4 regions of the Rhizobium sp. 01N447_2 genome follow, and region 3 is predicted to be linked to each of the others. Evidence: predicted binding sites of a transcription regulator. Region 3 holds the regulator's gene; each other region holds the start of a gene.
The links. The regulator PhoB, encoded in region 3, activates phosphate uptake and scavenging genes when phosphate is short. The targets are predictions, from matches to a motif close to TGTCATNNANCTGTCAT.

Region 1 (3,350 bases), on a different contig from region 3:
CAGACGAGCCGCATCAACTGCTCCGACCACATATCGCTGTTGCGCGACGGAGCGAAGCCGTCGAGATACCAGGCGTCGAAGCCGGGCTTGGCTGCCGCGACGCCGTCCAAGGCATGGCCGCAGACGACGCTGAGCGTCGTCTGACCATCGAGATCGAGCGAGATGGTATCCGTGGGTGTTTGCGGCCACGTCGCCGTCAGCGCCTCGCGTTCGGCATCGATCTCCGGCCAGTGCGACAGCGCCCGGCCGATTTCTTCGCTGCGCATCGGGTGGAGTTCGAAGGAGATGAAATGCAGGTGCTGGCTGTCTGCACGGTGGAGTTTCCATTGCCGCCAGGTTTCGGCGAAGTTCAGGCCGGTGCCGAAGCCGAGTTCTCCGATCAGGAATTTCTGCCGCCCGTTCCAGCGCTCCGGCAGGCCATTGCCGGCGAGAAAAACATGGCCGCATTCCAGCCGCCCATCGGTCTGGCAATAAAAATGATCGCCAAAGGCTGTGGAATAGGGCATATCGCCGTCGCGCCATTCGAGCGGCTGCGGCGCGCCCGCGCCAATCTGATCGGGGTTCACATCTGTCATGGAAAAAGCCGATAGTCCTGCGCCGGTCTCAGGTCAATCGTCCTACGAATTGCTGATCGTCGGCGGCGGCATCATGGGTCTCTGGGCGGCCGTCCATGCCGAGCGCCGGGGCATCCGTACTCTTGTTACTGACGCCGGCAGATTGGGCGAAGGTGCAAGCGGCGGCTTGCTTGGCGCGCTGATGCCGCATATGCCGGACCGGTGGTCTGAGAAGAAGCAGTTCCAGTTCGATGCACTGGTCTCGCTCGAAGCTGAGATCGCCGCGCTTGAAGCCGAAACGGGGCTTTCCGCCGGTTATACCAGGTCCGGGCGGGTGATCCCGCTGCCGAAGCCGCATCTCAACAAAATAGCGCTCGGTCACTCCCGGGATGCCGAACGCCATTGGCGGGCGGGCGACCGCCGTTTCTACTGGCATGTGCTCGACAGGCCTGATGTGGACGGCTGGATCGAGGCGTCTGTCGGCGAGAGTGGCTTCGTGCACGACACGCTCGCTGCCCGCGTGGCGCCGCGCTCGCTGATTGCGGTGCTCGTCGCTTTCCTGCGGCGAGCAGGGCATGTGCGAATTGGAGAGCATGCCGGGATCGCCGATCTCGATCCCGATCGCGGCACGGCCGAAATAAACGGTGAAACCATCGCTTTCGGTCACTGCATCCTGGCTGCCGGTCATCAATCCTTTCCGTTGTTGCAAGGCCTGACGGCGGGGCTGAAACAACCGCTTGGCCAGCCGGTCAAGGGGCAGGCAGCGCTATTGAAAGCCGATATCGACCCGGCGCTGCCGACGATCTTCTTCGACGGGCTCTATGTCGTCGCGCACGAGGGCGGGCACGCGGCAATCGGCAGCACCAGCGAGAACCGTTTTGAGGATCCCACCTCGACCGACGCCCAGCTCGACGTGCTGATCGAGGCGGCGCGCGGCATCGTGCCGACGCTTCGCGATGCCCCCGTTGTCGAGCGTTGGGCGGGGCTTCGCCCGAAGGCGATCGACCGAGATCCAATGATCGGCCGCCATCCCGATCACCGGCGCCTGATCGCGCTGACCGGCGGCTTCAAGGTCAGCTTCGGGCTCGCCCACAGGCTGGCGGAGGCGACGATATGTATCGCAGGCGATACAGACTGCGGATTTTTGCTGCCGGAAAGCTTCGCTATTTCAAGCCACATCGCGGTGGCTTCACGTTAAACGTGAATTCGGCGCCGCTGCGTTTCGTTATTCTGTCATGCAAATCACCTATCTGCTTGCGCATTGACGGCGCCGGATCTGGACGGCGCTCATTTCCTTGATGGAGGAAATTGCATGCGCTATGCCATTTGCTTCACGCCCCCGGCGAGCGACCCGCTGTCGCTCGTGGCCGCCAATTGGCTTGGCCGAAATGTGTTTTCGGGCGATATGATGGAGCCTCCGGCAGTTCGTGGCCTCGGCATTCACGAGATCGCCTTCCATACCGCCGTGCCCCGGCGCTACGGTTTTCACGGCGTTTTGAAGGCGCCGTTTCATCTGTCCCACGACATGTCCGAATCGCAACTCCTGCGCGATTTGATGCGTTTTTCCGGGACTTTCGTTCCCTTCCAGATTCCGCGTATCGAAGTCGCCCGGCTCGGCAATTTCTACAGCCTGCTGCCGAGTGTTCCCTGCGAGCAGATCCAGTATCTTGCCTCGGCGCTGGTGCAGGAATTCGATCGTTTCCGCGCACCGCTCAGCGAGGCCGAGATTGAACGCAGCGATCCGGACGGGCTGTCGGCGACGCAATTTGCCAATCTGCATCGCTGGGGCAATCCCTATGTGATGGAGGAGTTCCGCTTTCATATGCCGGTGACGGGCCCCGTCAACATGATCGATATGCCGCGCATCGAGCCGGTGCTGCGGACGATCTTCGAGCCTGTCCTGAGCGAGCCTGTCACGGTTTCGAACGTGGCGCTGATGATCGAGGAGGGCACGGGCGGCCCTTTCCGCGTTCATTCGCTGCATCCGATGGGTAAGGTCAGCGCGCGCAGGATCGCCTAAGGATGCCGATGAGCTAAGGCCTTGCGCTGCCAAGACAAAATCTGGTCGAGCAGTTTCCGTCTCGACATTCCGGCTGCGGATGCTACCGTTCCCCGTCTTTTCAGAAGGTGATTTGATGGTATCCGAGACTTATCCGCGCAATCTCGTCGGTTACGGGCGTCTGACGCCCGATCCGAAATGGCCGGACGAGGCACGCATCGCCGTGCAGTTCGTCATCAACTACGAAGAAGGCGGCGAAAGCTCGATCCTCGACGGCGATGCGGCTTCCGAAAACCTGCTGTCGGAGATCGTCGGCGCGGCCGCCTGGCCAGGACAGCGCAACCTCAACATGGAATCGATCTACGAGTATGGTTCGCGTGCCGGCTTCTGGCGGCTCTGGCGAATGTTCACCGATCTCAAGGTGCAGGCGACCGTCTACGGCGTGACGCTGGCGATGGCCCGCAACCCCGAGGCCGTTGCCGCGATGAAGGAGGCCGGCTGGGAGATCGCCAGCCACGGCTACCGCTGGCTGGAATACAAGGATTTTCCCGAGGATCTGGAGCGCAAGCATATCCTCGAAGCCGTGCGACTGCACACCGAACTCACCGGCGAGCGGCCCTACGGCATGTACCAGGGCAAGCCTTCCGACAATACGCTTCGACTGGTGCAGGAGGAGGGCGGTTTCCTCTATTCCTCCGATTCCTATGCCGACGACCTGCCTTACTGGGTGAAGGGCGTCGACGGGAAACCCTTCCTGATCATCCCCTATACACTCGAAACCAACGACATGCGTTTTG
Region 2 (3,350 bases), on a different contig from region 3:
CGCACTGCTACGATGTCGAGATCTCGACACCGGAGGGCCAGCGCATCTTCCTCTGGCGCGACGTCGTCACCCGCGACCCGGCAAATGGCCGCCTGCTGCTGCAGAGCGTTGCCCGCGACGTGACCGACGAGCGGCTCATCGCGCAGGGTCGCGAAGAGGCCCGGCAGAAGGCCGAATATAACAGCGCCGCCAAATCGAGGCTGCTTGCCACCGTCAGCCACGAGGTGCGCACGCCGCTTTCCGGCATCCTCGGCATGACGCATCTGATCGCCGAGACGCGGCTGACGCAGGAACAGCAGAACTATCTCGCGAACATCCGCCAGTCCGGCCATGCGCTGACACAACTCGTCGAGGATCTGCTCGACTTCTCCACCATTGAGGTCGGCCGCTTCGCGCTGCACCCGCGCTCGGAATCGCTGCGCAAGCTTCTGGAAAGCGTCGTCGAGATGCTCGCCCACCGGGCGCATGAAAAGGGTATCGAGATCGGCGCCACAGTGTCGTCCGACGTGCCCGAAAATATGAGCTTCGACCCGGCGCGGCTGCGCCAGGTTCTCTTCAACGTCATCGGCAATGCCGTGAAGTTCACCCAGGTCGGCGGTGTCTTCATCCGCGTATCGCTCGACGCCGACGACATCTCGATCACCGTCACCGATAGCGGTCCCGGCATGACGACGGAGGAGCAGGCGCGCGTCTTCGGCGAGTTCGAGCAGGGCGGGAGCGTTGCCGACAAGAGCAGCGGGACCGGGCTCGGCCTTGCCATCTCCGCCCGCATCATGCGCGAATTTAACGGCGCGCTGACGGTTGCCAGCGAAAAGGGCAAAGGCAGCGAATTCACCATCCGCTTCCCTGTCGATATCGGCAGTGAGCGCCCCGACCGGCGAAACACGCTGCTTGCCGGCAACAGCGTCGTGCTGCTCGCCCCAGCCGGTGCGGCGCGCACAGCCATTGCCGAGACGATCACCACGCTCGGCGGCCTCTGCCATCTCGTCGGCGACGGCGAGACGGCGCGGGCAACACTGCTCGGCCTGGCAAAGGGCGGACGGCGGCCGACCGATATCATCATCGACCATCGGATGTCGGCAGAATTTTCCGCCCATCTTGCCGATCGCGCCGACATCGCCGCCCTTGGCCTGCGCAAGGTGCTGCTCGTCAATCCGGAAGAGCGCAGCGCCCATCCGCTCGACCTTTTCGACGCCTGGCTCATCCGGCCGCTGCGCGAGCAGTCGCTGATCGACGTGCTGCGCGGGCGCATGCGCGGCATGGAGAAGCGCGACGCGCTGAACGACAACCAGCCGGGCTTCGGCCTTTCGGTGGCGGAGACGTTGGTTGCCGCCAGCGGGCTCAGCATCCTGCTCGGCGAGGACGACCCGATCAATGCCATGCTGGTGCGCGTCGTCCTGGAAAAGGGCGGGCATAAGGTGCGCCATGTCGAAGATTTCGAGGCCCTGCTCGACTACGCGCTCTGCGAGGCGAATGCCCGGCCCGATATCATCATCAGCGACCTCTCGATGCCTGGTGGTAACGGCATCGAAATGCTGGGACGCCTGCGCGGCCATGAACGGCGGCTCGATCTTGCCTCGGTGCCGGTGATCGTGCTGACCGCCGACAAGAGCGACGAATCGCGCCGCCAGGTCTTGCTGAATGGCGCCAACCGCGTCATGGTAAAGCCGGTCGATCCGGTGCGGCTGCTGACCGAAGTTCAGGCGGTTGCCGCCCTTTCCGCCCGCCGGGCAGAGGCGCGGTGAGCGCCTCAGAAACCGGCACACTTCTTGCGCCTGGAAACTCAAAATGTCACTTTCCTGTCGCAGAGAAGTGTTTTATGGCGTCGATAAGCCGGCAACGGGAGAATCGTCATGTCCGCCATCGACATCCTGAATCGTGACACCACCGCGGAGCCCGCACGGCCCTCGACGGCTGCTGTCCAGAAGGACGGCGATATCCTCGGCCGCATCGGCAATCTGGAGACCCGCCTTGCCCGCACGGCATGCGAGATCGATGCCGCCCAGGCCGTGCGCTACCGCGTCTTCGTCGACGAAATGAAGGCGCAGCTGCCTCTGGACGCCATGCGCCGCCAGCGCGACGTCGACGCCTATGATGCTGTCTGCGATCATCTTCTCGTTCTCGACCGCTCGATCGAGGGCGACCCGGAAGACCAGATCGTCGGCACCTACAGGCTGTTGCGTCAAGATGTCGCCATCGCCAATGGTGGTTTTTACTCGGCTTCCGAATTCGAAATCGACGGCCTCATCGCCAAACATCCGGACAAGCGCTTCATGGAGCTCGGCCGCTCCTGCGTGCTGCCGGAATACCGCACCAAGCGCACCGTCGAGCTCCTGTGGCAGGGCAACTGGGCCTATGCGCTGAAGCATGGCGTCAGCGCCATGTTCGGCTGCGCCTCTTTCCCCGGCGTCTATCTCGAAAGCCACGCGCTGGCGCTGTCCTTCCTCTATCACAATGCGCTGGCGAAGAACGAATGGGCTGTCGGCGCCCTGCCGGATCTGGCCCGCAACATGGACCTGATGCCCGTCGAGGCCATCAACCCCAAGCGGGCGCTGATGGCCCTGCCACCGCTGATCAAGGGCTATCTGCGCCTCGGTGCGATGGTCGGCTCCAGCGCGGTCGTCGATCATGCCTTCAACACGACCGACGTGCTGATCGTGCTGCCGATCACCAGCATCTCGGACCGTTACCTGAATTATTACGGCGCCGACGCCGGCCGCTTCGCCAGCTAGAACCTTTCCCAGTCACCGCGCCGGCAATGCTTCAGGGCATGATCTCTATCGGGGTATGAGCGGGGACGCGGGCCCAGATATCGCGCATCTCCGCGTTGGTTACTGCAACACACCCATCCGTCCAATCCCAAAGGTGATGGACGTTTCCGAATAGGCCCCAGCCATTGGGAAGCCCGTGGATCATGATATCGCCCCCGGCTGGAAAGCCTCCGGCTTCAGCATTGCGCCGATCATCCGGGTTTGGATAGGAAATATGRAGGCTCAGATACGCCATAGACTTTGGATTTCGCCAGTCTATTTCATAACGCCCTTCAGGTGTTTTCTCGTCACCTTCTCGTTGCTTGGGCCCGGCATCGGCAGCCGTGCCTAAAGAAATCCGGTATGTAGAGATGGGAGCATCGCCTCTGAGAAGGACCATGCGACGTTCGGATTTATAAACGCGAATGAGGTCAGCCCGTTGTTCCAATGGCGCATCCGGAGGCGGCGAGCCTGAGCCGACCCTGGCCATCAATTTCGTATAAGCGAAGCAGCTGGCAACCACGATGACTAAAACGACAAGCTTGTTTCTCAACTTGATCTCATCTTCAGGAGGCGCGCTCGAGGCCGGGCACGATCGGG
Region 3 (3,350 bases):
CACGGAGTCAGGCTCACACTAGGTTAAAGATCAATTACTAGACTGCATGCGGCGGAACTAGTCACCAAAATTGATCAAGCGTTTCTTGTTTCGGAGCTCCCGGGACAACGGTGAGGGATTCTGCCATCACCAACGCAAAAGGTGGAGACAGGGCATGAACTGGACAGACGAGCGGGTCGAGAAACTCAAGAAGCRTTGGGCCGAAGGACTGAGCGCGAGCCAGATCGCGGCACAACTTGGCGGTGTCAGCCGAAACGCGGTCATCGGTAAAGTGCACCGGCTGTGCCTTCCCGGCCGCGCCAAGGCCGGCGGCACCAACACCGCGGCGCGAACGCCGAAGCGCAATACATCGGCGCCGCGCGCGCCGAACTTCGCCTCTCGGATCACCACCCGCACCGTCACCCGCCAGCAGGGCGCGACGATGCTGAAGGAAGAGATCGAGATCGAAACGATCGAGGAAATGGAATACGTGCCGAGAGGCAATGTGGTGGTGCCGATTTCCCGCCGCCTCGGCCTGACGGAACTGACCGAACGCACCTGCAAGTGGCCGGTCGGCGATCCGCTGAAGGACGACTTCCATTTCTGCGGCTGCGAATCCCCCGACAATTCGCCCTATTGCAGCTATCACCAGAAGCTTGCCTACCAGCCGGTGAACGAACGCCGCCGGGCGGCAGCGCGGGCCAGCTGAGCGGGCTGACCATCGTTAGAATGCAGAAAACGGGCCGAGTGGCCCGTTTTTTTATGCGCGGATGGGAGCGCTTGGGTGTTCAGTTCGTTGAGAACGCCGACTTGCCCTCATCCGGCTGCCGCCACCAACCAGGGTCGAGCCATGGGTCTCGACCTTTCCTTCGGTTCTCAAGGGGCGAAGTGACATGCCGCAACATCTCGATTCCCTCTTCTCCCCTCGGGGAGAAGGTGCCCGTAGGGCGGATGAGGGGGGCCAGGGAAGCCGGTCTTTCTTACAACACCATGCGGGTTTCGACCGCGTTGGCGTCGTTTCGATCGTGTTCAGGGCGCAGCCGTTCGGCATGTGGGATAGGTTATCACGGAAAGAGTGTGCCGTGTGGCCCCCTCATCCGCCTGCCGGCACCTTCTCCCCGAGGGGAGAAGAGATTGTGCCGCAACCCTCTCTGTCCCCACCAACCTTTCGCAGAGCACGTCCCCTCGCCCCGTCTACGGGGTCCGGAGGACGGGTCGAGACGAGTGGCTCGACCCCGGTAGGTTAGGACGTTAGCACGAGCGACTTTGTCAGCAACCAGAACGGAAGCCCTCAGGCTTCCATCGAATAACCGGCGCCGCGGACGGTGCGGATGACGTCCTGCATGTTGGAAAAATTCAGCGCCTTGCGCAGGCGGCCGACATGGACGTCGACGGTGCGCTCGTCGACATAGATGTCGTGGCCCCAGACGCCGTCGAGAAGCTGTGAGCGGGAGAAGACCCGGCCTGGCGACGACATCAGGAATTCCAGCAGGCGGAATTCGGTGGGGCCGAGGCGGACTTCGCGGGTCTTGCGATGGACGCGATGGGTCTCGCGGTCGAGCTCGATGTCACCGCATTTCAGCACCGTCGACAGCACCTCGGGACGGGCGCGGCGCAGCATCGCCTTGACGCGGGCAACGAGCTCGGGGGTCGAGAAGGGCTTGACGACATAATCGTCGGCGCCCGTCGACAATCCGCGGACACGCTCGCTCTCCTCGCCGCGCGCCGTCAGCATGATGATCGGCAGGCGCTCGGTTTCCGGCCGCATGCGCAGGCGCCGGCAGAGCTCGATGCCGGAGACGCCAGGCAGCATCCAATCGAGGATGAGAAGATCGGGCGTGCGCTCCTGAAGTCGCATTTCGGCTTCGTCGCCACGAAGGATGGTATCGACCTCGAAGCCTTCCGCTTCGAGATTGTAGCGAAGAAGCACGCTGAGGGCTTCCTCGTCTTCAACAACTGCAACTCTCGGGATCATGCGTGTCGGTCTCCTCGCGCATGATCCTTAAACCGGGGGTGATTTAAGCAATGCATCCTGCGCAAAATCAGAATTGGCTGCGACCTCTTGCGCGCCCGGATGGGCGCGCACGCAAGCGGCGGGTGTGGGCGGTTATTCGGTGACCGCGCCGACGGTGTTGGCGCTGTCGTCCTTCGGACGGTCGCCTTCCGGCTGCGCGCCTGTCGTCATGTAAAAGATCGTCTCGGCGATGTTGGTGGCGTGGTCGCCGATGCGCTCGATGTTCTTGGCGCAGAAGAGAAGATGCGTGCAGCTGGTGATGTTGCGCGGATCTTCCATCATGTAGGTCAGGAGCTCGCGGAACAGCGAGGTGTACATCGCGTCGATCTCGTTGTCGCGTTCGCGGATCGCATTCGCCTTGTCGGCGGAACGATTGGTGTAGACATCGAGCACTTCCTTGAGCTGGACGAGCGCCAGCTCGGACAGATGCTCGAGGCCGCGGGCGAGCTTGCGGGGAACGCCGGTGCTTTGGACGGCGATGACGCGCTTGGCGGTGTTCTTGCCAAGGTCGCCGACGCGTTCGAGATCGGCGGCGATGCGGATCGAACCCATGATTTCGCGCAGGTCCGCGGCCATCGGCTGGCGGCGGGCGATGGTGACGATCGCCTTGTCGCCGATTTCGCGTTCGGCGTGATCGAGGATCACATCGTCGGAGATGACCTTCTGCGCCAGCGCGGTATCGCCGTTGACCAGCGCCCGCACGGCTTCGGCGACCATCTGCTCGGCCAGGCCGCCCATTTCGGAAATCCGCCTGGACAGGAACTTCAGATCATCATCATAGGCAGAATAAATATGTGTCGATGCCATGGGGCTTTATCCTCGAATAACGGAAAGGCTTGGTGACGCCAAAATCAGCCGAAGCGACCCATGATGTAGTCCTGGGTGCGCGGATCGTCGGGATTGGTGAACATCTTGTCGGTGTCGTTCTCCTCGACGAGATTGCCGAGGTGGAACATGGCGGTGCGCTGCGAGACGCGCGCGGCCTGCTGCATGGAGTGGGTGACGATGACGATCGTGTAGTTCTCGCGCAGCTCGTGGATCAACTCCTCGACCTTGGCGGTGGCGATCGGGTCGAGCGCCGAGCAGGGCTCGTCCATCAGGATCACTTCAGGGCTGACGGCGACGGCACGCGCAATGCAGAGGCGCTGCTGCTGACCGCCCGACAGGCCGGTGCCGGACTCGTGCACGCGGTCCTTGACCTCGTTCCAGAGGCCGGCGCGCTGCAGGCTGGTCTCGACGATCTGGTCGAGGTCGGCCTTCGACTTGGCAAGGCCATGGATGCGCGGGCCGTAGGAGACGTTTTCATAGATCGTCTTCGGGAACGGGTTGGGCTTCTGGAAGACCATGCCGACCCGGG
Region 4 (3,350 bases), on a different contig from region 3:
GGCCGCCCTCGTCCCGGCGGCGGATATGAAGGAACGCTATCTGCCACTGCTGAAGGAAACGCAGGCCGCGTTGCGTCCGCTGCTGCGGCGCTGACAGCAAATTGGGACAGAGCGGCCCCAGTCAGCGCCGGGGCCGCTCGTAATCGGTCAATGCGTCAGGTCGAGCGCCGCTGTGAGGTCGCCCATCGGCGGCCGGTCGTTATTGCCAAGCGCCTTGTCGCGGGCGAGGATGCCGGGCAGCACCGGCAGATCGTAGCGCGCGGTGATGAAGCGGATGATCGACGTCGTGTCGTACTGGGTGTGATCGACCATCCCGCCCTTGGCGAAGGGCGAGATGATGAAGGCCGGAATACGGTTGCCCGGACCCCAGCGATCGGCCTTCGGCGGCGCGACGTGATCCCAGAAGCCGCCATTCTCGTCATAAGTGACGATGACGAGCATATGGGCCCATTGCGGGCTCTTCTCGAGGTGGGAAACGATATCGGCAAGATGCTGGTCGCCGCTCGAAACATCGGCGTAGCCGCCATGTTCGTTGAGGTTGCCCTGCGGCTTGTAGAAAGAAACCGCCGGCAGCTTGCCATCGTCGATATCCCTAAGGAAGGCTTCGCCGGCAAGGCCGCCATCTTTCAGATGTTCGGCACGCGCAGGCGTGCCGGGCGCGAAATTGGCGAAATAATTGAACGGCTGGTGATGGAACTGGAAATTCGGTACCGGGGTGGCATTCTTGCCATCCAGGGCCGCCTGCCAGGCGCCGCTATACCAGGCCCAGCTGACGCCCTTCAGCGACATGAGATCGCCGATGGTGATTTCATGCTGCGGCGGCAGCGTCGTTGCGGCGGCGGGATCGGCATAGGCCGGATCGCCGTCCTTGGCCGGCGGATTGGCGCTCGGCTGGTAGGGCGGCTGCATGGTGTTGACGGCGTAGAAATCAGGCGTCAGCGCGCCGTCGGAGACGAATTTCGGTGCGCCCTCCAGCGCCGACTTCGGGGCGTTTTCCGCCACGGTCAGCGACGTGCGGTCCGCGTCGACCTTGGCGATGGTGGGCTTGGCCGGGCTCTTGTCGGCATCCGGATAATAGGGCGCGCAGGCGCAGACCAGCGCGAAGTGGTTGAGGAACGAACCCCCGAAGGCGCCCTGGAAGAAGTTGTCGGCCATGACGTATTTCTTGGCAACCTGCCACATCGGCAGGATGGAGCCGTCGTAATGGCCCATGACGAGGCTGCCGGAATCGGCCCAGGCGACGAACTTGTCGTTCTTGCCGCCGTCGATCTGCATCTGCTCCTGGTAGAAGCGATGCCAGAGGTCGCGGGTGATGACCGAAGGCGCCTCTGCGAAACCCTTCGGATCGTCGATCGCGAAGGAGGCGTTGGCAAGATGGGCCGACTGTGCCTCGGTGACGGCAGGCGAGACACCCTTGGCGGTCAGCCCGCCCCAGGCCGGCGGCAGTTCGGACAGCGGCTGGCCGTCGCGGTCGAGCTGGCGGGCGCGATCGGCGGTCGCGTTCGAGAGCCCGTCGGCGCCGGGAAAGCTGCCGTAGAGATTATCGAAGCTGCGGTTTTCGGCATAGATGACGACGACATTGTCGATCTTGTCGTAACCGGCGGGCGCCGCATGGGCYGCCGTCGCCATGGCAAACGGCACGATGGCCGATCCGGCGAGACAGATGGAATGGAGGAGTTTCAGTCTTTTCACGGGGAGTACCTCATGGCTAGGGGGCGTTGGCTAGAGGGAGCGGAGAACGCTCGGGGGCGCGCTGACGCTATTCCCGCCGTCTATCAACTTTGTGACATCAGGGCTTGCCGTGATGCCGCAGGAGACTGGCCGTCATCAATTTGTTGCAGCGAGGTTCGATCATGGAGGAAACCAGTACTAACTTATTGGAATCCTTATCATGACGACGATGATCATCTGGCTTGTGCGGTCCGGCCTGGCCGTCGGCATGGGTGCCGTGGCGCTTGGTCTTGCCCTTCTTCCCCTGCGGCAAAGCGGCGCGGCGGCTGCCGCCGGTGTTCATCCCGGGCCGATGTCACGCACCGAGGCCTTCGCCCGGGCCGAAACGCTCGGCGCGCTCGGCCGCAAGATATTCTCAGATCCCTCGTTGTCGGCCTCGGGGCTTCAGGCCTGCGCTTCCTGCCATGATCCGGCTCGCGCCTTCAGCCCGGCATCGGCCATGCCGGTCGAAATGGGCGGCGAGCATCGGGACCAGCCGGGACTGCGCGCCGTTCCGACGCTGCGTTACCTGCAATCCGTGCCGTCCTTCACCGAGCATTATTATGATTCCGAGGACGAAGGCGACGAAAGCGTCGACAACGGCCCGACCGGCGGCCTGACCTGGGACGGCCGGGTCGATCACGGCGCCGATCAGGCGAAGATCCCGCTGCTCTCACCCTTCGAGATGGGCAACAGGGATGCAGCCGAGGTGGCGGCGAAGCTGCAGAAGGCTGCCTATGCCGGCGATATCAAGGCTGCCTTCGGCGAGACGGTGTTCGACAATCCCGAGGATGCCTTCGATGCCGCCGCCGAGGCGCTTGCCACCTTCGAACAGAGCGGCCCGGATTTCTATCCCTATTCCAGCCGCTACGACGCCTTTCTCGCCGGCAGGGCGACGCTGACGGCGCAGGAGCTGCACGGACGACAATTGTTCGAGGACCCAGCCAAGGGCAACTGTTCGAGCTGTCACTTAAGCGAGCCCGCCAATGACGGCGAGCCGCCGCAATTTTCCGATTTCGGCTTCCTCGGGCTTGCCGCACCCCGCAACATGGCGATACCGGCCAACAGTGACCCCACCTATCACGATCTCGGTCTTTGCGGCCCCCAGCGCACCGATTTTGCCGGACGCCGCGAATATTGCGGCCTGTTCCGCACCCCGACGCTGCGCAATGTCGCGCTGAAGAAGAGCTTCTTTCACAACGGCTATTTCCACTCGCTGCGCGACGTCGTCTCCTTCTATGCGACGCGCGACAGCGATCCCGGCCGTTGGTATCCGAAATATTCAGATGGCACGGTTCGGAAATATGACGACCTGCCACAGGCCTATTGGGATAATCTCAACCAGGATCCGCCCTTCGGCAGGAAGCCGGGCGACGCGCCCGCCCTCACCGATCCCGAGATCGATGACATCGTCGCCTTCCTCGGAACCCTGACCGATGCCGATCTGCAGCCTGAGGCGACCGGGCATTAGGACACCTTTCTCAACAATAACAATCAAACCGGCGAAGTATTCCCACTTGATGTATCATGATTTCCGATATACATCATTTCATCGGAAATAGTGGGGGAATGATGGAACGCTCGTTTTTGACGATTGCCGCCGGCGAGAATAATGATGCGATACGTGCGCTTTCCGCACC

Region 1: the regulator PhoB is predicted to act here: its motif matches at 1,775-1,791, upstream of AC1ECN_RS11250 (DUF1045 domain-containing protein).
Region 2: the regulator PhoB is predicted to act here: its motif matches at 1,790-1,806, upstream of olsB (l-ornithine N(alpha)-acyltransferase).
Region 4: the regulator PhoB is predicted to act here: its motif matches at 1,823-1,839, upstream of AC1ECN_RS35385 (acid phosphatase).

What each region holds. Positions count from the first base shown of each region.
Region 1 is NZ_JBFTQY010000014.1:33,880-37,229, reverse strand. It holds gene mnmC2 (tRNA (5-methylaminomethyl-2-thiouridine)(34)-methyltransferase MnmC2) at 1-575, opposite strand, end outside; gene AC1ECN_RS11255 (NAD(P)/FAD-dependent oxidoreductase) at 574-1,752, shown strand; gene AC1ECN_RS11250 (DUF1045 domain-containing protein) at 1,867-2,574, shown strand; gene puuE (allantoinase PuuE) at 2,690-3,350, shown strand, end outside.
Region 2 is NZ_JBFTQY010000002.1:145,496-148,845, reverse strand. It holds gene AC1ECN_RS02055 (PAS domain-containing hybrid sensor histidine kinase/response regulator) at 1-1,745, shown strand, start outside; gene olsB (l-ornithine N(alpha)-acyltransferase) at 1,854-2,732, shown strand; gene AC1ECN_RS02045 (L,D-transpeptidase family protein) at 2,764-3,303, opposite strand.
Region 3 is NZ_JBFTQY010000019.1:65,998-69,347, reverse strand. It holds gene AC1ECN_RS16280 (GcrA family cell cycle regulator) at 155-688, shown strand; gene phoB (phosphate regulon transcriptional regulator PhoB) at 1,271-1,954, opposite strand; gene phoU (phosphate signaling complex protein PhoU) at 2,087-2,800, opposite strand; gene pstB (phosphate ABC transporter ATP-binding protein PstB) at 2,845-3,350, opposite strand, start outside.
Region 4 is NZ_JBFTQY010000100.1:14,769-18,118, forward strand. It holds gene AC1ECN_RS35380 (IclR family transcriptional regulator domain-containing protein) at 1-94, shown strand, start outside; gene AC1ECN_RS35385 (acid phosphatase) at 148-1,692, opposite strand; gene AC1ECN_RS35390 (cytochrome-c peroxidase) at 1,892-3,181, shown strand; gene AC1ECN_RS35395 (ArsR/SmtB family transcription factor) at 3,280-3,350, shown strand, end outside.